Regions from separate parts of the Brevibacillus sp. B_LB10_24 genome, predicted to be linked through region 3. Evidence: riboswitches for the same ligand, from Rfam matches in the RefSeq annotation. Region 3 holds a riboswitch; each other region holds the start of a gene.
The links. Region 3 has a riboswitch for cyclic di-AMP ahead of ectA (diaminobutyrate acetyltransferase). Riboswitches for the same ligand answer to the same signal wherever they lie in the genome.
Positions count from the first base shown of each region.

Region 1: another riboswitch for cyclic di-AMP. It lies ahead of ACI7RC_RS18740 (CAP domain-containing protein); the one in region 3 lies ahead of ectA (diaminobutyrate acetyltransferase).
Region 2: another riboswitch for cyclic di-AMP. It lies ahead of ACI7RC_RS24700 (C40 family peptidase); the one in region 3 lies ahead of ectA (diaminobutyrate acetyltransferase).
Region 4: another riboswitch for cyclic di-AMP. It lies ahead of ACI7RC_RS13925 (3D domain-containing protein); the one in region 3 lies ahead of ectA (diaminobutyrate acetyltransferase).

Region 1 is NZ_JBJQOQ010000022.1:75,429-81,432, forward strand. It holds gene ACI7RC_RS18725 (glycine betaine ABC transporter substrate-binding protein) at 1-307, shown strand, start outside; gene ACI7RC_RS18730 (LacI family DNA-binding transcriptional regulator) at 458-1,459, shown strand; gene ACI7RC_RS18735 (aldehyde dehydrogenase family protein) at 1,514-2,929, shown strand; gene ACI7RC_RS18740 (CAP domain-containing protein) at 2,984-3,715, opposite strand; cyclic di-AMP (ydaO/yuaA leader) riboswitch at 3,720-3,885, opposite strand; gene ACI7RC_RS18745 (hypothetical protein) at 4,023-4,451, opposite strand; gene ACI7RC_RS18750 (M15 family metallopeptidase) at 4,844-5,671, shown strand; gene ACI7RC_RS18755 (sulfite exporter TauE/SafE family protein) at 5,960-6,004, shown strand, end outside.
Region 2 is NZ_JBJQOQ010000042.1:8,176-14,179, forward strand. It holds gene ACI7RC_RS24685 (hypothetical protein) at 1-396, shown strand, start outside; gene ACI7RC_RS24690 (sensor histidine kinase) at 476-1,816, opposite strand; gene ACI7RC_RS24695 (response regulator transcription factor) at 1,818-2,540, opposite strand; gene ACI7RC_RS24700 (C40 family peptidase) at 2,713-3,198, opposite strand; cyclic di-AMP (ydaO/yuaA leader) riboswitch at 3,211-3,341, opposite strand; gene ACI7RC_RS24705 (hypothetical protein) at 3,626-4,036, shown strand; gene ACI7RC_RS24710 (PspA/IM30 family protein) at 4,100-4,813, shown strand; gene ACI7RC_RS24715 (class I SAM-dependent methyltransferase) at 4,878-5,432, shown strand; gene liaF (cell wall-active antibiotics response protein LiaF) at 5,470-6,004, shown strand, end outside.
Region 3 is NZ_JBJQOQ010000029.1:42,183-48,186, reverse strand. It holds gene ACI7RC_RS21315 (aspartate kinase) at 1-83, opposite strand, end outside; gene thpD (ectoine hydroxylase) at 169-1,059, opposite strand; gene ACI7RC_RS21305 (ectoine synthase) at 1,106-1,486, opposite strand; gene ectB (diaminobutyrate--2-oxoglutarate transaminase) at 1,492-2,730, opposite strand; gene ectA (diaminobutyrate acetyltransferase) at 2,790-3,305, opposite strand; cyclic di-AMP (ydaO/yuaA leader) riboswitch at 3,577-3,710, opposite strand; gene ACI7RC_RS21290 (RsiV family protein) at 3,975-4,199, shown strand; gene ACI7RC_RS21285 (DUF3885 domain-containing protein) at 4,260-4,895, opposite strand; gene ACI7RC_RS21280 (heavy metal translocating P-type ATPase) at 5,604-6,004, shown strand, end outside.
Region 4 is NZ_JBJQOQ010000013.1:70,780-76,783, reverse strand. It holds gene addA (helicase-exonuclease AddAB subunit AddA) at 1-1,525, shown strand, start outside; gene ACI7RC_RS13925 (3D domain-containing protein) at 1,600-2,229, opposite strand; cyclic di-AMP (ydaO/yuaA leader) riboswitch at 2,234-2,391, opposite strand; gene purU (formyltetrahydrofolate deformylase) at 2,605-3,501, shown strand; gene ACI7RC_RS13915 (alpha/beta hydrolase) at 3,549-4,220, opposite strand; gene ACI7RC_RS13910 (CoA transferase subunit B) at 4,295-4,951, opposite strand; gene ACI7RC_RS13905 (CoA transferase subunit A) at 4,973-5,665, opposite strand.

The DNA.
Region 1 (6,004 bases), on a different contig from region 3:
GACCTTGGCTTACGTCGCTTGGGACTCGGAGATCGCCAGCACCAATGTTGTCGCGGAAGTATTGAAGCAAAAGCTGGGCTATGACGTTGAATTGAGCCAGGTGGAAGCCGGCCCGATGTGGGCAGGCGTCGCCAATGGCGATGTAGACGGGATGGTAGCGGCATGGCTGCCGACCACCCACCAAGAGTACGTAAAGCAGCTGGAAGGCAAGTTTGAGGACCTGGGAGTCAACCTCGACGGAACCAAATTAGGGTTGGTCGTCCCTTCCTATATGGATGTCAACTCTATTGAAGATTTGAAGAAGTAATGAAAACAACACAGAGAGTGTCGCTATCGTCTTGGCGGCACTCTTTCTTTCTTCCATTGACAGCGAACAGTGGCGGTGCTATATTCGTGTTATCAATGAATACGTATACATGATCGCTCCAGATCGTTCATACAAAGGTGGATGGCCAGGATGGTGACATCGAAAGACGTTGCGAAACACGCCGGCGTATCGCAGGCAACCGTCTCGCGGGTACTCAACGGATACCCCGGGATCAAGCAGGAGACGAAGGACAAAGTGATGCAGGCGATGGCCGAGCTGCATTACCGGCCCAATTTTATCGCCCGCAGCCTGGTGATGAATCAGACGCGCAACATCGCGCTCCTATCCGGTACGCTGAAGAACCACTTTTTTGTCGAAACGACGGACAATATCGTCCGGCTAGCCGCGGAAAAGGGGTATAGCGTGATGGTGCACTTCGAACATATGGGGGATAATCTGAGTCTGTTTGAAACGATCAGCCGCTATAAGCCGGACGGAATCATCCTGTCTACGATCCAACTGGACGATCCGCTGTTACCACAGCTTGAAGAGGCGAATATTCCCTACATGATGTTCAACCGCCGCCCTAGAACCGGCGGAAATTACGTCGTCATAGACAACCGGCTGGCCGGAGAGCTGAATACGCGGCATTTGATCGAATACGGCCACAAACGCATTGCTTTCCTGTCTGGACACCTCAATGTCTCGACGTTTTTTGAACGGAAGGAAGGATATGAAGCGACGCTGAAAAAATACGGCCTGCAGCCCGACCCGCAGCTGATGGTGATGACTAACGGCACCCCGCAGGAAATAGAGGTTGCCGCAGTCAGGCTGATGCAGCTGTCTTCGCCGCCGACAGCGATCATCTGTGCGACAGATGCGATGGCCCTGACATGCATGGATGTGCTGATCCGGATGGGCAAACGAATTCCCGAGGACGTCAGCATCTGCGGCGTCGACGATATCGATATTGCTTCCCATCAGTCGATCCGCCTGACGACCGTCGGTAACTACAAGCAGCAGATGGGGGTGCTGGCAATTGAGATGCTGATGAACCTGATTGAAGCCGAGGAGGAGGCGCTGCAGCCGATTCAGATCGTGCTTCGCCCGGAGCTGATCGTTCGCGAAACTACCGGTGCTTGCCCGCCGTAGCAGGCAAGTACAGGCAATAATGAATACGTATACATCAAAAAGGAGGCAGATGTCATGAATAAGGATCTCTTTATCAATGGCCGCTATGTGCCTGCGAAGCAAACCTATGAACTCTACAATCCGTACAACAATCAACGCCTTGGATCGATCGCCAATGCCGACGAAGCAGAGATGCTGGCGGCGATTGAGGCGGCGGATGCCGCTTTTGCCGAGATGAAGACACTTCCTGCCCATCGGCGCTCTGCTATCTTGAACCGCGCCGCTCAGCTGATGGAAGAGCGGACGGAGGAGTTGGCCAGGATCATCGCACAGGAAGCGGGAAAACCGATCAAAGCGGCCCGGGCGGAAGTGGGCCGTTCCGTTCAGACGATCCGCTTTTCTGCCGAGGGTGCCAAGTGGATGAACGGTGAGTCCATTCCGATGGATGCAGCGATCGGCGGAGAAGGGCGGCTTGCCTTTTCCGTGAACGAACCCCTGGGTGTGGTCGCTGCGATTACCCCGTTCAACTTTCCGCTCAATCTGGTCACCCACAAGGTGGGACCGGCGCTCGCTGTCGGCAATACGGTCGTATTGAAGCCGGCAGAGCAGACGCCGCTTTCTTCCTATGTACTCGCCGAGATCCTTGCAGAAGCAGGCCTGCCAGCCGGTGCGCTCAACGTCGTGTCTGGCGAAGGAGCAGTCCTGGGTCCGGTCCTGACAGCAGATGAACGGATCAAAAAACTCTCCTTTACCGGCAGTCCCGAAGTCGGGAAACTGCTTCGCGCCCAATCCGGCTTGAAGAAACTCACGCTTGAGCTGGGCTCCAACTCCGCGTTGATCGTCGATGAGAACTGCGATCTGGAGCGCTGTGTGGCTCGTGCCGTGGAAGGGGCGTTTTCGTACGCCGGACAAGTCTGCATTCACACGCAGCGGATCTACGTCCATCAGAACGTGTACGACAGCTTTACAGCAGAATTTCGCAAGCGGATGGAACAGCTCCGCACAGGAGACCCGCTGGATGAAAATACGGATGTGTCCGCCGTTATCAACGAGCGCTCCCGCAAGCGGATTCTTGAATGGATTGAGGAAGCCAGGCGCATGGGAGCGGTGGTTTACGGAGGGGAGACGGACGGCAGCGTGATTCGCCCCGCCCTGATCCTGAACGCCGATCCGAGCAGCCGCGTGGTATGTCAGGAGGTGTTTGGACCTGTCGTCGTCATCGACCGGGTAACGTCTATGGAGGAGGCGGTCGAGAAGACCAATGCGTCCCGATTTGGATTGAACGCAGGCGTTTTCACCCGGGATATTCAGGCGGCGTTCGCCGCTGCCCGGAAGCTGGAAGTGGGACAAGTGCTGATCAATGAGATCCCGACGTTTCGGGTGGATCACATGCCCTACGGCGGCGTCAAAGACTCGGGTTTGGGGCGCGAAGGCGTGAAGTACGCGATGCAGGAAATGTCCGAGAGCAAATTGATCGTCGTCACGCTGTAGGCAAACACAAACAAGGCGAGCACCGGTGCCCGCCTTGTTTTTTTCACGTCATGTTTAGTTTCCGATAAACTCTTGTACCCAATAGCCGTTGTAATAGGCAATACCGATGGTGTCAAAGTTCGAGTTCATGATGTTTGCCCGATGGCCCTCGCTGTTCATCCACTGCTGCATGACTTCTTGCGGACTGCGTTGACCCATTGCGATGTTTTCTCCCATGGTCATGTATTGGATGCCGCTTTGGCTGATCATGTCAGATGGAGAGCCCAAGGTCGGACTGATGTGGTCAAAGTAATGGTTATTCTCCATGTCGACGGCTTTTTTCATCGCGACGGAAGACAGCTGCTCGTCCAACTTCAGCGGCTGAAGACCCGCTTTTTGGCGTTCTTGGTTGACGAGTGAAAATACTTCTTTGGCGTAGTTGTCGACATTTCCTTGTGAGGCATCAGGGGTTTTGGCTACAGGTGCTTTGGCAGGCTGGCTTGGTGTATTTGCCGGCTGTTGTGTTGGAGCTTGTACCGGTTGACTGTAGTTTGTTGCAGGCTGGTGCCATTTGTTGGCGGGTTGGAAGAAATACTGCTGCTGTTGTTGTGGAATGTTATGATTTTGCTGAGGGTAGATCACCCATTGTTGTTGGAATTGCGGATAGACATACATCATCTGCTGTTGTGCCGGATCGTTGGCTGCCTGCTGCGGACAAGTTGCAGCGAATGCAGAAGTAGAAATGCCGGCTACGGCAACTCCGAGAACAATGGCGAGAAGGGACTTTCTGGCTGAAAATTTTTTCATCGTATCGTCTCCTTTTTTTTGCCCTACGAGGTTAGTTGTCGGATTCGGATTGAGGATACAACCCTACGCTTGCAAAGCGATTCACCCCATACAGAAAGCCAAAAAGGCCTTTCTGTCGAAAAGCGTCCCCCGCACTTCGATGTATTTTGAAGTTTCGGCATCTACAAGGATAACAGAGAATGCGAATTGATGAAATTATTGAATGTTGGTATATCTGCTAACAAACGCCAATTTTATGTAAAAAGCCCGAAACAACCAAGTTTCGAGCGTGGCCGGGCCCCATTTTCCGTACACCCGGAACGATTTGTCATTTTTTGTTCCAGCCGCAGTGTCTGCGGCAGTAACGGCAGGCTGAGTTGTTGCCGGTCGTCATGCATCTGGTGCAGTTGGCGCAGCATGGGTCGCAAACGGAAAAGGGTTGAACAAATGGTGGTATGAACGGGGGTCTTGCAAAAGGACTGACGACCGGGGGCTTCGCAAAAGGACTGACGACTGGCGGTGTCGGAAAGGGCTTCACAGCTTGAAAAGGACTGACAACCGGCGGGCAATACGGTTTGGCCGCGTGGTATGGACTCACAACGGGCGGGCAATACGGTCTGGTCGTCTGAAATGGACTGACAACCGGCGGACAAGGTTTTCCAAAGTAAGGGCTGACAGCCTGCGGGCCGTAATAAGGCGAAAATGAACTGACCATCCGGACTTTAGCCTTCTTGTCGGCTTTGCGTCTGCTTCTCATCAAATATCTCCCCTCTGTGAGAATGTACCATAGTATATGCACAATATTTTGGGATGAATGGACGTTTGCTTACCGGTAGACGTCTAGTTTTTAGGTGAGTGATGGGAAAAGTTGCTAAATGAATGTCTTTACATAAAAAGACAAATGCCGAACGTTCCCGCTTGTCATCCTGTGCAATCAGAGACAAAACGAAAAAAGCGGAAGCGGATGAACTAATCGATAAAAAATCTGGTAATATCGCAGAGGATGAGTGTATGATGGAAAATACGGACAAACCGGAGCAAAAAGTTCCCGGCACCGGCCAAAAGCAGGCGCAGCAAAGAGAGCTGACACAGCGGCTAAGCCTTGCAATATCCATGTACACCAAGCGTTTTAAGGAGGATTTATTCAACATGAAGAAGATCATGACGGCAATGGTATTCAGCAGTGTCCTGTTTCTCGCAGCATTGACAGGCTGTGAAGATCAACAACAAGACCCGACACCTTCGCAGACCGTCTCCCCTTCCCAAGAACAACAACCCACTGTCCCTCCGGACGAAAAAACGGCTGGCAACCCCGAATCGCAAAATTCCCAGGAGAGCACTCCGGTTCAAGAAACATCCGGTACCATCGATGGCCTTAAAGTAGTTGCCAACCCTGACAGCGTCACTGTCCTGGTAGACAAGCAGTATGCTCTGCCAAAAAATTATGAGCCGCAAGATTTGGTCTACCCAAATGTGCCGTTTATTTTCCAAGAGAAAATCGAAAAACGGAAACTGCGCAAGGAAGCCGCAGATGCGCTGGAGAAACTGTTTGACGGCGCAAAGAAAGACGGTATCTCGCTCGCCGGAGTCTCCGGATACCGCTCCTATGACCGGCAGACAAAACTATTTGAAAGCTATGTGCAGCGGGATGGCGAGGCGGCTGCCAAAATGTACAGCGCAGTTCCCGGCACCAGCGAGCATCAGACAGGGCTGGCCATCGATGTATCCGGCATTGACGGCAAATGCGCCGCGGAGAGCTGCTTCGCCGGGACGCCCGAGGCTGATTGGCTTGCCAAACATGCACCGGAATACGGCTTTATCGTTCGCTATCCGGAAGACAAGGTGGAGATCACCGGCTACGAATATGAACCCTGGCACATCCGCTATGTAGGTGTCCAGCTTGCCAAGGAGTTGGCTGAAAAAGGACAGTGCTTGGAGGAGTACTACAATGCGGTCCCTGTATCTGGGGCAAAATGACTGCCCCTGACAAAAATTTCCTGAGATGAGTCAGAGCACTATTTTTTATAGACAATTCGCACCCCTAGATGGCAGTACGTTTCTTCGGTATAATGGCCGTGGGGGCAAGCCTTGGTATAACAGAGGCTGCCGTGTTGGCTCTGCAGGATTTCATTGCATATAGGGCAATGTTCAAGCTTGAACTTTCGAAGCAGTTTCAGCATAAAAACACCTCGATTAAAAGGATAGGAGCAAAGGATTGCGTTATCTCCTGCGGGCAAAAAAGCAGGTTTGGAAAGAAGGGATTTTGTGGGCCTGGGGCATCATCTGGTTCTGTTCTTCATCGGCCTGATC
Region 2 (6,004 bases), on a different contig from region 3:
CTGCCTGAGGGAGCACCAGCCGGCAAACGAGAGGTGACAGCGCAATTCCAACTGCGAACATCACTGGCCGATATCGCCGGGGAGCTGCTGGAACAGCCGCTGACAGAACATATCGGCTGCACGGTTTGTATCCATTTTTATACATATGTTCAAGATGTAGAGGGAGAGACGAGTGAGATCGTCGGCATTTTAAACGAGATTTGGGGAGACCGCCCGCACATCACCCAACGGATCTCGGCGAGGCTGGATGAGCATAGGCCGTTGCGTTGGCCTCCCGACATCTATGAGAACAAAATCACGCTCGACTTTCACCGCAAGATCGATGAGGGCAACATCGGCGATTTGCGCGATCTGATTGACCACACCGTGGTGTCGCTGGTTCGCCTCAGCGAATGAGCCTGCTGCTCCAGACAAAGAAAACGGCATCTCCGTCAGGTCGGCTGCGGAGATGCCGCGTGCGTGCAAGGCCACATTCTTACTGGTGGAAGGGAAGCGTAAAGGAGAAGCAGCTGCCTTCCCCCAACTGGCTGATGACAGACAGCTCGCCGCCGTGCCGCTGCACAATGCTTTGGCAAATGGCCAGCCCCAGCCCCGTTCCGCCGGTATTTCGATTGCGCGACTTGTCTGCGCGGTAAAACTTGGCAAATACCTTGTTGATGTCCTCCTCGGCAATTCCTTCCCCCTTATCGATGACAGAGAACAGCACGTAACGTTCCCGCTGATCACAGGTCAAAAGGATGGCCCCCTCCGGCTTGTTGTAGTAAATGGCGTTATTTAGCAAATTTTCCAAAACCCTGCGGAGCTTGGTCTCATCTGCTTCAATGCGCAGTTCTTTGGACACCCGGATCTTGCATCCAAAACGCAAACCGGCTTCCTGCGCCTTCGCCTCGTATTCCTCGGCGATGTTTTGGACAAAAGGCCACAGGTGAATCCGGCTTAGCACAAGCGGGAGCTGCCTGCTTTGGTAGCTGAAATCCTGCAGTTCATCCAGCAGTTTTTCCAGATCGTTTACTTTTCCCCCGATCTTTTTCATCTGGTTTTGAATCCGTTCCATATCCGTGACCCTTCCAGAACCGATGAAGGAGGCGTACCCTTTGATCGTCGTCAGCGGCGTGCGAAAGTCGTGGGCGATGGCAGCGATCAGTTCCTGCTGCCGCTCTTCGGCGTTGCGCAATTCTTCCACCATATCGGTAAAGTATTGAAACAATTGGCCGAATTCGTCATTCGCCTTGTAGGAGAAGGAGACGTACCGTTTGCCGTCCTTGATCTCCTGTGTGACCAGCGAAAGCTCGCCGACCGGGCGCAGGATCCAGCGAACCAGTATGAACATGAAGACCAGTCCGAGGAGCAGGATGCTGCCGTAGATGTACCAGACCGACATCGAAACCCCTTTGGAGGCGAGGATGTCTGATTCATCGGTATAGAATGTGATCACGGTGCGCTCCTGGCTGCCCGGGTCATGCTGAAAGTAGTATTCTGCCACTTCTTTTTTGTTGGGCCCCTTCAGACTGTAGGCTTGGGAGACCTTTGTATAGAGGGTCGTCCCATTGGCGTCTTCCACCGTAACCTTGTACATCAGATCTTCTGGCAGCTCAGAGCTGAGTTCATGCATTTCAAGCGGGTCTTTGAAAGAGTTCGTCCGCATCAGCTGATTGATTTGCACGCGCTGGGCCGCCACTTTTTCGCTTAAAAACTGCTCGTAGCGGTCATTTTTGATCTGCTCGACGATGATGTTTTTAAAGATGAGTTGATACGTTAACAGATGAAACAAAATAATCGCAAAAAAAGACAAGAACAGCTTCGTGCCGATTCTCATCTCAAATACGCTCCCCTATGAAAACGTAGCCGGTTCCCCATTGGGTCTTGATAAATGTCCGATCCTTTTCCAGCTTTTCGCGCAGGTTTTTGATGTGTACCGTGACCGTGTTGAGCGAGCCGTATCCGTATCCCCAGACGCGGTCGTAGATTTCCTCGCGGGTAAAGACGATGCCCGGATTCTCGGCTAAAAAGGCCAATAGCTGAAATTCTTTTGTCGAAAGGTCTACCTTTTCGTCATTGACGTAGACGGTATACGTTTCTTTGTTGATTTCGAGCCCCTTAAAGGAAAGCTGGCTCATCGCCGCTGCAGCTTCCTGCTTGGTGTTTTCGCGCTGCCCGATATGGCGAATCCGTTCAAACCGTCGCAGGTGGGCGCGAACTCTTGCTAGCAGCTCCTCGGTATCGAAGGGCTTGGTAATATAATCGTCGGCTCCGATTTCAAAGCCCACCACCTTGTCGACAGCCTTTCCTTTTGCGCTTAAAAAGAGGATGGGCATTTCCCACTCGCGGCGAATTTGGGCGCAAAGCTCGTATCCGCTGATGCCCGGCATCATGATATCGAGCAGGATGAGATCCGGATGCAGTCCGTTTTCCAACAAGGAAAGCGCTTGGGCGCCGCTGTTTGCAATCGATACCTTCATACCTTCGCTCTCGAATATATCTTGGAGAAGATCGGTGATCTCCTGATTGTCGTCAACCACAAGAATGTGTTCTTCTTTCAATCTATATCCCCTCCAACTGCAAAGTCACATTCTCATTCCCATCATATCACGAAACGAAAGAATACACAGTGGTAATAACAGTCTGTAGGGGAATTCCTATGAGGTTATCTTGGGATCTGGTACTAAATTTCGTCAGAAAAAGCCAGAGGCGCTTACCCTCTGACTTCTAAAGTTAGTTTTCCGTTTTCTCTTTGCTATCTTCTTGTGCTTTTTCCAGTGCCGGAATAGCTACTCGTTTTGCTCCGACGTAACGCTTGCTCCAGTAGTAGGGATCGTTCAGCGAAGTCTTGGTAACCCCTTTACCGGTTTCGGAGTGGGCGAACATGTTGTCGCCGATGTAGATTCCCACATGGGAGATGCTGTGGCCATTGGTGTTGAAGAACACCAGATCTCCTGGCTGCAATTCGTCTTTGGAGACAGCGGTCCCTAACTCGTACTGTGATGCGGAAGAGTGGGGAATCTCGACGTCTAACGCTTGAAAGACGTATTGTGTAAAACCGGAGCAGTCAAACCCTTTGGTGGTGGTTCCTGCCGTTTTATACGGAACGCCGTAAAGGTTTTCGATGGTGCCCATAAGCGGGTTTTCCGCTGCAAACACCGAACCGGCTCCGCTGGCAAGCACTCCAGCCAAAATCAATGAACAAACAAACTTACGCATACGCAATGAAGCTGCTCCTTCCTTAAGCCTGCGAGGTTAGCTGAAGGGTTCGGGCGAAAGGATTCCCTAAACTGTCGAAACAGCTACTCACCCCAAAACATTGGTTCCCCCGCTTCCATGATGGAATTCGGCTTTTTTCGATTTTTTTTTACACAATGAACAAAATAATTCGAGGTTGTCCAAGGATTTCCTCTATTTTGCGTAATCGTTCAAAATTTCGTCACAATTTCCTGTCATATTACCGAAACGCACAGCAGGTTTCTTCGTCGCTTGACGCTTTCGGCGGGCTTGTCCGATTTTGGCAGGACGTGCTTCTCCGCCTTCGGACGGACGCAAAAACCAATCGCCCGTCCGTTATACTCGCAAAACAGGTCGTCTACAATAAAGTTGTGAGCAAGAGTTAAAGAAGAAAACGGAGGGATGTTCGATGAGTGAGCGGTCGGGGAAGCTGCTTCTCGGAACCGCGCTGCTGTTCCTCGGAGTAGTCATCTTGCTTGGCCACTTGGGGTTTGTCAAAGGACTGCTGGGCTTTCTCATCTCGGGAGCTGTCATCTTCTGGGGCGGGAGCAAGCTGCTCGCAGCCAAATCGACAGGCGGCCGCATCTGGGGGGCATTCCTGGTCTTCTTCGGCATCTTGATGCTGACCGGCAAGGTTCATCTGCTGTTCAGCACATTGATCGCCGTCGGGATACTCTATCTCGGGTATCGCCTGATCAGGAGCCATCCGGAACCGTCTGCAGAAGAGGTTTCGTACTATGAACGCAAGTGGGCGAGGAGCGTACTTAAGGAGGACACCCTGGATTCGTGGGAAGACGATCTGCGGTCTCGCCGTCCTTGAAAAATGTAGAAGGAAAATATCTTGACCCGCTATACCGTAATGATAAAATGAGGAGGAATTTACATGGGTATCATAAAGAGATTGCGTGATTTAACAGTAGCTTCGGTCAATGATGTGATCGATTCGATGGAAGATCCGGCAGTGATGCTGACCCAGTATATGCGTGACATGGAGTCGGAGATTGGACGAGCTGAAGTAGCCGTGGCCCGGCAAGTCGCGCTGGAAAAGAAGTTTCGCCAGCAGTGGGAAGAAGCCTTGAGGATGGTGGAGAAGCGGGAGCGGCAGATCAACCTGGCGCTTGGCGAAGGGGAAGATGAACTGGCCCGCCGCGCCCTGATTGACAAAAAATACTTTGAAACCCGGGCTTCCGAAAACGAAGCGCTGTACCACTCGGCCCGAGAAGCAGCAGGGCAAATGCGAGAAAAACTGGCGCAGTTAAAAGACGAGTTCTACAAGATGAGAGCGAAAAAATACACGTTGATGTCCAGGGCGCAAGTAGCCCGTACCCAAAAGCACCTGAATCACGTAATAAATGGTATAGGCTGTGAAAGCGCGACCCGCGGCTTTAGCCGTATGGAAGAAAAAGTCATGCGGATGGAAGCGGAAGCAGAGCTCACCGGACATTGGAACGAAGGCCGCCGCAGTCTGCATTCTTCACTCGACGCGTTAGAAGCAGACGATATCGATCAGGAGCTGGCGTTGCGCAAAGAGCGGCTGTTCGACAAAAAAACAGACGAAACCAGACAGGAAGAGCAAGGCGATCACCTGTCCCGATAGCAAGATTTGATAGTCTCGGCAGCCCGTAAAAAGCGGGCTGCTTTTCCCCTAGGAGGTTTGCCCTGTGTCAGATTTTCTCGTCTTCTTGCGACGTTTTTTCTCTAATCCTACCCGTGTGGGAAGCGTTGCTCCCAGTTCGAAATTTTTATGCCGGCTAATGATGAAAAACGTTCCGTGGGTCTCTGCCAAAACCATTGTCGAATTGGGGCCGGGAACGGGTGTTTTTACGGAAGCGATCCTGCGGCTGAAGCGTCCGGAGACGAATTTTTTTGTCGTGGAACAGGACCCGCGGTTTCAGCAGATGCTGAAAGAACGTTTTCCGGGAATACTCATTCAATCGGAAGCGGTTCATTTGGCCAGCTATGTAAAAGAGATGAACCTGCAGCCTGCGGACGCGATTATTTCCGGGCTGCCGTTTGCCGTATTTCCAGTCGAAGTGCGGACGAAAATTCTCGACAATGTGGTGGAAACGCTGGATCCGGAAGGTGTATTCGTCACATTTCAGTACTCGCTGCAGATGAAAGCAGAATTGGAAGAACGATTTAAGAAGGTGAGCATCAGCTTTACGCCTTTCAATGTTCCGCCTGCTTTTGTGTACACCTGCCGGTTGCAGGAATAATGGATTGCTTCTGGCTGCGTTTGGAGGGAAAGACCCTGTGAAACTATCGCGATTAAATCAATTGATTGCTGGCATCATCCTCGTATTTATTGGTTTTGGTCTTTTTCTTGACGCGCTTAATCTGATTGATTTTAACTTATTTAGCCTGTTCCCGCTGTTGATCGTCTATCTCGGCATGCGCTGGTGGACGAGAGGACGCCGGTGGCTGGGCGGAATCGTCGGCGGGATCGGCTTGCTCATCTTGTTGGATCAGTGGTTTCACATTGACATCGGCGATGTGATCGGGATTGCGATCGCGATCGCGTTTATTAACTTTGGATGGCGTTTGATTCGCTCTCGCCGGCAGGTGCCTGCGGAGAAGGAACCCGCTTCCGGGCAGCGGATGAGAATCGATCCCGGCTTCGCAAAAGAGGGCGAGTCTTCACATAGAGAGACCCGCAGTTCGCTGATCGGCGACTATCACTTGACATCAGGCCGCTTTGAACTGCGGCAGCTTCATATTTGGCACGGTGTCGGGGATGTGGTCATTGACCTGTCACGGGCGATTATCCTCGAAGAAGAGGCCTTTTTGT
Region 3 (6,004 bases):
TCCATCACACGTTTTGCTACCTTGCGAATCCGGTCAATAGAACCTACGGAAGTGCCGCCGTATTTTTGGACAATGAGAGCCATCCTGTTCCTCCCTGTATGCGTAAGTCCGGTAGACAGGCAGCCGCCTGCGTTCACACTCGAAGCAAGCGGCCCTGTAGTAAAAACGTCAATCGCGGGTCGCGATGTAATCCGGCCTCGGCTTCTGGCCCGAGAAGGGGCTGACCAGTTTGTTCTCAACGCTGTTGTAGACATAAAACACATTGGACCGCGGGTAGGGCGTGATGTTGCCATTGGAGCCATGCATGACGTTGCAGTCAAAAAGCGTGACCGTTCCCGCCGGTCCGACGGCTGTATCGATACCGTGATGCTCGACCAGCTCTTGCAAGCTCGCCTGATCGGGCACACCGTATTCCTGCTTGCGCAGCGACTGTTCGTAATGCGCATCCGGCGTTCTGCCCACACACGTGATGAATTTCTTGTGGGAGCCGGGGATGAGCAGCAGCGGGCCGTTAAAATGGTGATTCTCCTCCAGCGCGATGGAGCAGCTTAACGCCCGCATTCGCGGCATGCCATCCTCTACGTGCCAGGTCTCAAAATCGGAGTGCCAATAAAACTCCTTGCCCGTAAATCCTTTTTTGTAATTGATCCGGGACTGGTGCACGTACACGTCGCTGCCCAAGATCTGCCTGATGATGGCGAGCAGCCGCGGATGCTGCGACAGCCGACGAAAGACCTCGCTGTCTCGATGTACGGCGAAAATCGAGCGAATCTCGCGGCTCTGCGGCTCGCGGATCACTTCCTTCCGCTCCGTTTCCCTGTTTTCCTGCCACAGCCTCTGCAGCTCATTCCGAAACGTCTTGACCTCCTCAGCCGAAAAGAAGCCTTTCAGGTTGAGGTATCCGTTTTGTTCATAGGACGCAAGCATGTCTGCATCCAGCTCGGACGTGCCGGAGCCTGCGTCCGAATAGACGACAGGGTCCTTTCGCTCGATGATGCCTGGTGTATCCTCGATGCGGGATGGATAGCAATCCTCCATGACGACGTAGCGTTGGTTCATACTTTCCTCTCCTTCCAGGTTTTTCGCCAAATCTCATCCTGCCGATTTACTCAACCAAGGGGTATACTCCGTTCTCATCGTGTACTTCGCGCCCGGTCAGCGGCGGATTGAACACACACACCATTCGCATCGTGCTCTTCGCCCGCAGGTAATGCTTCTCATGACCGCTTAAGGCGTACATCATGCCCGGCTGGATCGGGTAGGTTTCACCGCCGACCACCTCGATCTCTCCTTCCCCCTCGATGCAGTACACGGCCTCCAGATGGTTCGCGTACCAGATGAACGTTTCTGTACCGGCCTTGATCAGCGTATCGTTCAGGGCAAAGCCCATGTTGTCTTTTTTCAGAAGCAGTCTTCTGCTGTTCCACGTAGGAGTGTCAACGTCGTCCTTTGTGCCGATAATATCCTGTAAATGCTTTACGATCATGGTACCTACCTTCCTTTCTCCTGGCTTTCTTTGATCGCGTCCTCTAATATAGACAGGCCTTTTTTCAGGTCCAGCTCATCGATCGTCAATGGCGGCATGATCTTGACAACCTCGCTTTTTGGTCCCGATGTCTCCATGATCAGCCCGCGGCGGAAGGCAAGCGAGCAGATCCGGTCAGCCAAATCATCGACCCCGATGGCAATTCCTTGCATCAGTCCTCTTCCCCGCACCTCTCCTTTGATCAACGGATAGGTTTGGACCAGATGCTCCAGGTGCTGGCGAACAAGGTCGCCTTTCATTCGGACGTCCCTGCTTAAATCGTCGTTTTCCCAATAGGTTAATGCCTCAGCAGCCGCGATAAAGCCGAGGTTGTTCCCGCGGAAGGTGCCGTTGTGCTCGCCCGGTTTCCATATATCCAGCTCCGGGCGAAACAGTGTCAAGGCCATGGGCAAACCGTAACCTCCGATCGATTTGGAGAGGCAGACAATGTCAGGCTTGATCCCGGCTTCCTCAAAGCTGAAAAAAGGTCCTGTTCGTCCGCAGCCCGCCTGCACGTCGTCGACGATCAACAGAATGCCGTGCTTGCGGCAGAGCTGCTCGATTTTGACCAGCCAGGGGATACTGGCCGCATTGATCCCGCCTTCTCCCTGAACGGTTTCGAGGATCATAGCCGCAGGGAGAGATACGCCGCTGCTATCGTCTTCGAGCAGACGTTCAATGTACTCGGTGGTATCCCAATCCTTCCCCAGGTAATTCTCATACGGCATCACAACCGTGTTGGCGAGCGGTATGCCCGCTCCTCCCCGCTTCATCCGGTTCGCCGTCACAGCCAGCGAGCCGAGGGACATGCCGTGGAAGCCGCTGGTAAAGCTCATGATCAGCTCCCTGCCCGTCGCCTTTCGCGCCAGCTTGAGCGCGCTCTCTACCGAGTTGGTCCCCGTCGGTCCAGGAAACATCACCTTGTAATCAAGCCCTCTCGGCTGCAAAATCACTTCGTGAAACCGGCGCAGCAGCGCTTCCTTGGCATCTGTCGCCATGTCCAGGCTGTGGGTAATCCCGTCGTTTTGCAGATATTCGATCAGCTGCTTTTTCAGTCGGGGATGGTTGTGACCATAGTTCAAGGCCCCCGCCCCGGCAAAAAAGTCGATGTACTCCTTCCCCTGTCGATCCCACAATCTGGACCCGCTTGCCCGGGTAAAAACGGTTGGAAAACTTCGGCAGTAACTCCGAACCTCTGACTCCATCTGTTCAAATACGTATAAGGGTGTTCGCGTCTCGGCAATTGCTTTCAATGCGTAACCTCCTATCGTGTTTTGTCTAACGGTCCTATGCGATACGTCCATTCCGCTTCGTGATCCTGCCCGGGAAAAAGCGACGCAGGAAAGCATGGCTTCACTTCGCAGGCTGTGCCCATCTCCGCCGCCAGTCTGCGGAAAAGAGCCTTTGACGGTTCATTTGACGACGTGACGGTCGCCTCCAGATACCTGACCTGCCGGCAGGCATCACGCATCAGCAATGCACGCAGCATGCTGCTGCCAATTCCCTTCCCCCGTTGCCCTTCGCTGACTCCGATTTGCCAAACAAACAAGGTATCAGGCTTATCAGGCAGGCAAAAGGCGGTGACAAAACCAATCAGCTCCTCCTCCACTTCGGCTACCACACATGTCTCCGAAAAATAGCTGCCTGCCATCAGGTACGCATAAGGCGAATTGGGGTCGAGCACCTTCGACTCCGCCGCCAATCTCCACATCGCGGCACCGTCTTTGGCCGATGCTTTGCGGATTGTCGCCCGGCTTTTTGTTCCTGCAGCCGTGTTCATCTTCTCACCTCCTTTCACGGTCTCGATTCATCAACAGTGTATTTTAGTATGAATATTACCAATATTCAGTATTATGGTTGTGCGCAAAAACGCGCCCTGCAACGTCGGTCAGACCATGCGAATGGCACATAGAAAAAGTCGACGAACTGCTGCCGTGGGATAAGGGTTGGGCAACCCGGCAAGCAGATGCGTCGACTGGTTTGTAACTTGGGTACGCCGGCTGCTGCCGCAAAAGAGCGTACACAAGGGATCAATCATTTTAGAAAGATGAAAATCTGCTTTAGCCGACGAGGTTAGCTGACGGGTAGGATGGCAGAGACGCATCCCTTCTGCATGCACAGAATTAACCCCAAAACGTGGTTCCCCCGCTTCCGTTTCGAAAACGGAACTAGGCCCGCTATTTGATTGTTTTTTCGCTCGCTCTCCTTTTTCATCCGACTGGGGTAAAACATGGTTTGTATGTTACCATAACATCGAAATAGGCACACCCCTGGTAATCCGTTCGATTTTCCCTTCTCGGCCCCTCTCATCCCATCAACTGGAAATATCAGCCCTATGCAGAAAATTACGCCCATATCCTGCCATCATTGGTCAGATTGTTAGAAGAGTTCACGCAATTCAAGCGGACTCAATGGCCACGATCAGATAGCCAATAGCCAACCGTTGATTATGCACTCCGAGGTTTACGTACCGCTGCGGGTTGTAGCGGAAAACATGGGGTATCAAATTCCACCGTTTACGTCAATTTCTGATGATCAACCTTTTTACCTGCGTGGAGAATCCGTCGACTTTTACGTCGGTTTGTACGAGTATACGCCGTACGCAGCAGGGATCCCGGAATTCGCAATACCGCTGGCGTCTTTGATTCCGAAAGGCAGTAATCTATTTCAGTAAAACGAATTACGGACTCATATAAAAACCTGTCATGACTACTCTTTATCGTGGCAAGTTTATTCAATTTAGAAATAACCTGTCAATTGCCTCTTCATCGTATTTTAAAATCCAATTATTGTATTGTTCATACAAAAACCGAATGGATTCTTTGGATGAAGCAATTACATCACAACCTCGATCATCGTAAATGTGGAAGATTGAATTTTTCGATAGGTTAACAAAGAATACATCATGAGAGATCTTAGGTTTTATACCCATATCTTGATTACAAATCGCTTTAATCAAGTTCGCATACTTTACATCCGCAACCTGACAGTTTAAGGCAAATCTATGGGTTTCAAAATCGTAGATATCGTAAACATCTTCAAAAACATAAGGAATAACATTGTGTTGTAACCTGTACAAGACTTTTTTTGACTTTATATAGTGCTGAAATGTCTTTATTTTTCGTCTTCGGAATAAGTTTTCTTCACCGTCGTGATGAATGTTTGCTACAATGATGATCTCATCTTTTGCGGAATGAAGTGCCTTGAAAAGTGTCGTCGCACGAGAATAGACACGCTCCATATAGTTTTTTATGTCTTCTTCGTTTGGGTCTCCCAATTCAAACCGAATCCCTAGTTCCCAATTGTAAAAGAGAGGCGGTCTTAGCTTCAGATTAGGAAAGCTGCTGTTCAGGTAATGTTCGAGTTGCACATAAACACTCCAATCTTTTAGTGTAATACTGAGCTATATTATTAGTGATACTCATCTGGAGCTCATCGTCAAACTGCAGGTGTCACAACAGCCCGTCCCTACATAAAAATAACAAAAATAGTGTACCACGAAAAAAATGGTGAAAACGATTGACCTTGACGGCAAAATGGGTTACTCTAGTGATAATGATTATCAATTTTGATCGGACTGTTTGAGAGGAGAGGCTTATGACAAGTATGCTGCTTCCCATCTTAACCCTGCTTTTAGTCGCGTATGCAAGTCTATGTATTTTCATTGCGCTCGATCATCAGCGCCGCGTCCGCGAGTGGTCTGCCAAGGCCAGCCATCCACACGTTGCGGAAATGATCTCATACGGCCAGCCGGAAGCGGCCGGAACTTTATTAGCCAGGTCAAAGTCATAGCCGGCAAATCAACCGGCATCCATTGCTTTTCCTCCAATTCGTTGGGGGAAAAGCTTTTTTCGTTTGGGCGATGATTCTGGCGATCTATAGTTTTAAAAAAAGTATTTACATTGTCACCACTATTACTTTATAATAATTATTGTAAAGTTTCCTTCTCCCAATAAAGCTGAATAAAGTAAAAACGAAAATCATTCTCGTTTGATCATGCTGTTCCTTCATGGAACAGCATGACCCATTTTAGAGGCATTAGTAATGGGATTCATTCTCATATAGGAGGGGTGTACGTATGACTATGCTTCCAGCGACAAACAGCAGTGTAACGGAATCTGCACAACTGAAAAAGGCTGCGCCGGCGGGGAAAAGCAGCAAGATCGGCGAGTTTGCGGAGCGGTATGGAGAGGCGGCGGCGGCTCTCGCCAGCGGTTTGCTGATCGGTGCGGCCTGGAGTCTGGAGACCGCAGCCCCAACCGCGTCGATCATCCTGTATCTGCTCTCGTTTATCATCGGCGGTTTCGTCAAGGCCAAGGAAGGAATCCATACCCTTTTTGTAGAGAAAGACCTCGATGTCAATCTGCTGATGATCTTTGCGGCAATCGGCGCAGCCAGTATCGGCTACTGGACCGAAGGAGCTGTACTGATCTTTATCTTCTCCTTGAGCGGCGCCCTGGAAAGCTATACGATGGGCCG
Region 4 (6,004 bases), on a different contig from region 3:
GGCACTGTACGACCGCGCCCGCCAGTATGAGGCTACCTCGTTTCGCGGTCTGTTCCGTTTCCTTCGATTTGTCGACCGGCTGCAGCAAAAAGGGCGCGACATGGGAGAGGCACGGACGATTGGGGAAAATGAAGACGTCGTGCGGGTCATGACCATCCACAAGAGCAAGGGGTTGGAGTTTCCCGTGGTATTTGTCGCAGGGTTGGGGAAACAGTTCAACACGATGGATGAAAAGAAGCACTTCCTGCTGCACAAAGACCTCGGTTTTGGTCCCAAGGTATCCGATTCCGAGCTGCGTCTGCGATATCCCTGCCTCGCGTACCAGGCGGTCCGGCAGCAGCTTCACCGCGAGATGCTGGCTGAGGAGATGCGCGTACTGTACGTCGCCTTGACGCGGGCGCGGGAGAAGCTGATCTTGGTTGCTTCCGAGAAAAATCTGGCGAAAAGTATCGCCGCCTGGTGCGATCAGGCTGGCTCGGGGGATGCGCTGGCCGACGAGGATCTCATCCAGGCAAAAAGCAGCCTGGACTGGGTAGGCCGGGCCCTGGTGCGCCATCCAGCCGGGGCTGTCCTGCGGGACAAATGCCAGGAACAGGGAGGAGAGCTCTGCCTCACGACCGTACCTGATGACTCCCGCTGGTCGTTTTTCTTCTACCAGGCGGACCAGTTTGCGGCTAAAAAGGCGGAAACAAACCTGGATCGGCAGGTCTGGGAGCGAATCGTCAGCCTGCAATCAGTGGGAGAAAGACCGGAAGATCCATTCTGGCGGGAACAGCTTGAACGGCAGCTGACCTGGAGCTACCCGTATCTCCTGGCCGCGCAGACAGCGGCCAAGTGGAGCGTCAGCGAGCTGAAGCGAATGACGGAAGATGTCTCGGAAAGCGAGCAGCTCAGGCTGTCTACTGAGGAAGGCCCGGCTCGCAAATGGGCGCAGATCAACAAGAAGCCCCGCTTTCTGACGGAGCAGACAATCAAGACCTTTAGCCGGGCGGAGATTGGAACGATTGTGCACACGGTCATGCAGCAGCTGGACCTGAAACAACCCCTGGACGAAGCCGGTGTGCAGCACCAGCTGCGAGACTTGGTAGATCGGGAGTACCTCACCCGGGAGCAGGCTGCACAGGTAAACTGTCAGCAAATAGCCTCATTCTTTGCCTCGCCGCTTGGCCTGCGGCTAAAAGCGGCGGCCCGGGTGCATCGCGAACTGCCTTTTACGATGACCGTCCCATTGGATCAGATCATGTCTGACGCCATTGCGGAAACAGGGGAGCAGGTTATCGTGCAAGGGGTCATCGACTGTCTGGCAGAAGAGCCGGACGGATCGCTGATTATGGTCGACTACAAGACAGATGCCATGATCGGCAGCGACCGGGCTGCCTCGCTTGTTCAGCTAACCAACCGCTATCGGAAACAGCTCCAGCTTTACACGCAGGCAATCGAACAGATCTGGCAGCGGCGAGTCGATAAAAGCTACCTGTACTTCTTCTCCGCGGGCGAGGCCGTCCTTATCGGCGAAGGCGAATGAAAAAGAGGAACGCCCCGGGATCATGTCATGGATCCCGGGGCGTTCCTTGTCAAAATAGCGAATAGCCTATAAAGTTATTTAAGTACGTAAACCTTGATATTTTGCATACCGAAGTAGGATGCGTCATTCGTTGGCAGGAAGATGTCTACACGCTCTCCCTTGATCGCGCCGCCGATGTCTGCCGCCTTCGCCACCATGCCTCCGCCTGGCAAATGGGGGGAATTGTATCCCGTGATATAGACGGTGGAACCGAGCGGAATCACCTTGGGGTCTACCGCGATGGTTCCCACTTTTAATGGATTGCCGAAGTAATCCACGCCAGCCCAGCCGCCGTTTTCCTCCGCAGAAGCCGTATAGCCGGTAGCTTTACAAGAGATGACACGGCTGAAAGACAAGGTTTTGCCGGCAGGGGTGGTAATGGTGCTTCCCAATTCTTTCGGAGCAGTGGCACTGGCAGCCACAGCTGTTGCCTTCTTGGTCTCCGGAAGCTGAATCTTTTGACCAATTTGCAAATTGGTCGGATCGACACCCTGGTTGGCGGCAAGGATCGATTGCAGGGGGATGTTGCGTTCCTGCGAAAGTTTGAAAAATGTGTCATCTTGTTTTACTTCGTAAGTAGCGGCAAATGTTGGGGTAGAGATACTTGCAAACAGCACAGCGCAAGCCATGGACGCCAACGTTTTTCTGGCTGACCACTTTTTCATCAACATCTTCTCCTTTCACATGCCTACGAGGTTAGTTGTCGGGTTCGGGTTAAGGAGGCTGCCCTACGCAATTGCGATTCACCCCAAATCGATGGCCGCATGTGCCATCGATAAAAAAAGTCCCCCGCACTTCTGTTTAGGAAGTTTCGGCGATAACAATCAATACAATATCATAGGTTCTTGTTTAAAATAAATGATAAATTTATAGTAGCGGTGTAAATCTTTACCCCTTGACAGTCAGGATTTTTCTTCATGTCTTTCCATGGTGGATGTTTTTAAGTCAATGTATACAAGGGATGGAATCGTTTGGACTGACTAAAAATACGTGTTATACTATAGGGAAAAAACGCAACGAGAGATAGAGGAGAGAAACAAATGAGTCAACTTTCAGACAGCAGGCGGCGCGCCTACCAGGAAAAGCAGAAGGACCACGCCCGCATGCTCATCACCTGCCCGGATCGGCCGGGAATTGTCTATGCTGTATCCCAATTCTTAGCCGAAAACGGCGCGAATATTTCACAGTCGGATCAATACTCGACCGATCCTGAGGGCGGCCGCTTTTTTATGCGGATCGAGTTTGACCTGCCCAATCTAGAGGAAAGATGCGAAGAGTTAAAGCGAAGTTTTCAGCCGATTGCAAACCGGTTTCAAATGGACTGGACGCTCGTAGAGGCCCGCAGGCTCAAACGGATCGCCATCTTCGTATCCAAGGAGGATCACTGTCTGTTGGAACTCCTGTGGCAGTGGCAGTCGGGTGCCCTGCACGCCGATATCGCAATGGTCGTCAGCAATCATCCTGATATGAGGGAAACGGTAGAAGCGCTTGGCATCCCATACCATGTGATATCTGTCACGAGCGAGACAAAGGCTGAGGCAGAGCGGCGGCAGATGGAACTGATGAAGGATATCGACCTGATCGTTCTAGCCCGGTACATGCAAATCCTCTCACCCCAGTTCCTGCGGGATTATCCGCAGCGAATCATCAACATCCATCACTCCTTCCTGCCGGCGTTCGTCGGCGCAAAGCCGTACGATCAGGCGTACAAGCGCGGCGTAAAACTGATCGGAGCTACCGCCCACTACGTGACGGAGGAGCTTGACGCAGGTCCGATCATCGAACAAGACGTCCAGCGGGTGACACATCGGGACGATGTCGAGGCGCTTAAAATGAAGGGACGGCAAATCGAGCGTACCGTTCTGGCACAGGCGGTCACCTGGCATCTGGAAGATCGCGTCCTGGTCTATGACAACAAGACCGTCGTCTTTCCCTAAGGGGAGAGACGACGGTCTTGGTTTGAATTGCATGCCGTTAGCTCCTGTTATTTCATTCGTTCCTTCAGGATCTCGGATACGTGTCTGATCACATCTTCTGCCTCGGGTCCGTGCAAGATCAGGTGACCCGATTCGGGGAAGGAGAGGAGACGCGTGTCAGCGCTTCCGACGTGTTTTTGCAAGTGGCAGGCGCTGACCGCCTGTACCGTGTCGTCCTTCTCACCCTGTACGATCACATAAGGACATGTCACCCGGGGCAGCAATCGCTTCGTTTCCGCCAGGAGCATGCGAAACTCCAGCATGCTCCGTATAGGGAATTTTGCCATCCCGTTCATGTAACGGGAGAGATGGGTGCGAAAATCGTTGCGCAGATTAACAGCAGCCTGTTTGATATCCCAGTAGTAAAAAGGGGTGTTGAGCGTAAACAGGTGGTGCACGGGATGGCGGGAGGCGATCTGCAGGGCTAGCAGGCCCCCCATGGAGAAGCCGATTACCGCGATTTTATCGCATCGCAGGCTCAGCCGTTTGTACGCTTCTACGGCTGAATCGATCCAGTCGGAACGCCTGCTTTGACTCAGCAGGAGGCGTCCGGCACCGTGCCCCTCGAGTGTAGGGCATTCGACAGTATAGCCCTGTTTTTGCAGAGCCATAGCCAGAGGCAGCACTTCGTGAACGTCGCCGGCAAAGCCGTGAAGGACTAAACAACCAAACGCAGACATCGTGGACATCCTTTCGAAAAGACCAACTCCTGTTGCCGAATCAGGCAGTTGGAGTTGGCTTTTGACACAGCTTTTTATAGGGAGGTGGTCTTGATCTGATCAGAAACCCGCAGGGGAGGCTGCGTGCAAGCCTGGATATCCTCCGGCGTGTACCCCGGAGCGACTTCTACCAGCAGCAATCCTTCCGGAGTCACATCCAGTACGGCGCGGTCCGTAATGATCCGGTTTACGACCTTTTTGCCCGTCAGCGGCAGCGCACATTGGTTTAAGATCTTCGGTTCGCCGTGCTTGTTGACGTGCTCCATGATCACAACGATCTTCTTGGCGCCGTGAACCAAGTCCATGGCGCCGCCCATTCCCTTTACCATTTTACCCGGAATCATCCAGTTGGCCAAATCGCCCTCAGCGGAAACCTCCATCGCCCCCAGAATCGCCAGGTCAATGTGTCCGCCGCGAATCATGGCGAATGATTCTGCGCTGGAGAAGTAAGCCGCTCCCGGGATTGCCGTAACCGTTTCTTTCCCGGCGTTGATCAGGTCGGGATCGACTTCCGCTTCGGTCGGGTAGGGGCCGATGCCGAGCAGCCCGTTTTCCGATTGAAGTACCACATTCATTCCTTCGGGGATATAATTGGCGACCATCGTCGGCATGCCGATACCCAGATTGACGTAGAAGCCGTCCTGAATTTCCCGGGCTGCCCGCATCGCCACTTGTTCGCGAGTAAGTGCCATGAAAATCCTCCTCTTTTTCGCTTATTTTTGTACGGTGAGCCGTTCGATTCGCTTTTCGAAGCGGGGGGCCTGGATCAAGCGCTGGACGTAAATGCTGGGAGTGTGAATGTGTTCCGGATCAAGTTCACTCACTTCGACAATTTCCTCAACCTCAGCGATGGTTACTTTTCCGGCGGCAGCCATCATCGGATTGAAGTTTTGCGCTGTTTTGCGGTATACCAGGTTGCCCAGCTTATCTGCCTTCCACGCTTTGATCAGGGCAAAGTCGCCCGTAATGCCTCGCTCGAGCAGGTACTCTTTGCCGTCAAATACCCGCGTTTCCAGCCCTTCCGCGATCGGAGTCCCGACACCGGCAGGCGTGTAAAATGCGGGGATACCGGCTCCGCCAGCCCGGATGCGCTCGGCGAGCGTCCCTTGGGGAGTAAGCTCCACTTCCAGTTCGCCGGCGAGGAACTGGCGTTCAAATTCCTTGTTTTCGCCAACGTAAGAGGAGATCATTTTTTTTATTTGCTTTTCACGCAGCATGAGACCGAGTCCCCAGTCATCGACACCGCAGTTATTGGAAACGACCGTTACGTTTTTTACTCCCTTGTCCCTTAGCGCGATGATCAGGTTTTCGGGAATGCCGACCAACCCGAAGCCGCCGACGAGGAGCGTAGCGCCGTCGTGGATATCGGCTACGATCTCGGAATAAGATGTAAAAATTTGTGCCATGTAATTCCCTCCCACTCTACCGATCTTTTTGGAAGATTCCCTGTTTTCAGAATATAATCGTTGTCATAAATCCGTTACGCTCATTGTACCAAATGTTGGGTAGGCGGGAAAGGGAAACTATTGTCCTTCAATTGCCCAGCGAAGCTGCAATACATCCTCTTCGTCTTCTCGCAAAATCTGGCTGACAAATGTTCCTTTTCGGGGGACAGATTTTACCCACCCCTCGAATTCCTAAGAAACAGGTATCCATTTTAGGTGAACGGCTCATAAAAAAGAGAGCGAAAATCAGGGGAGGAGGACTTTTCAGAGGGATGGTGCCAATCGTGCAGACAAGCAGTT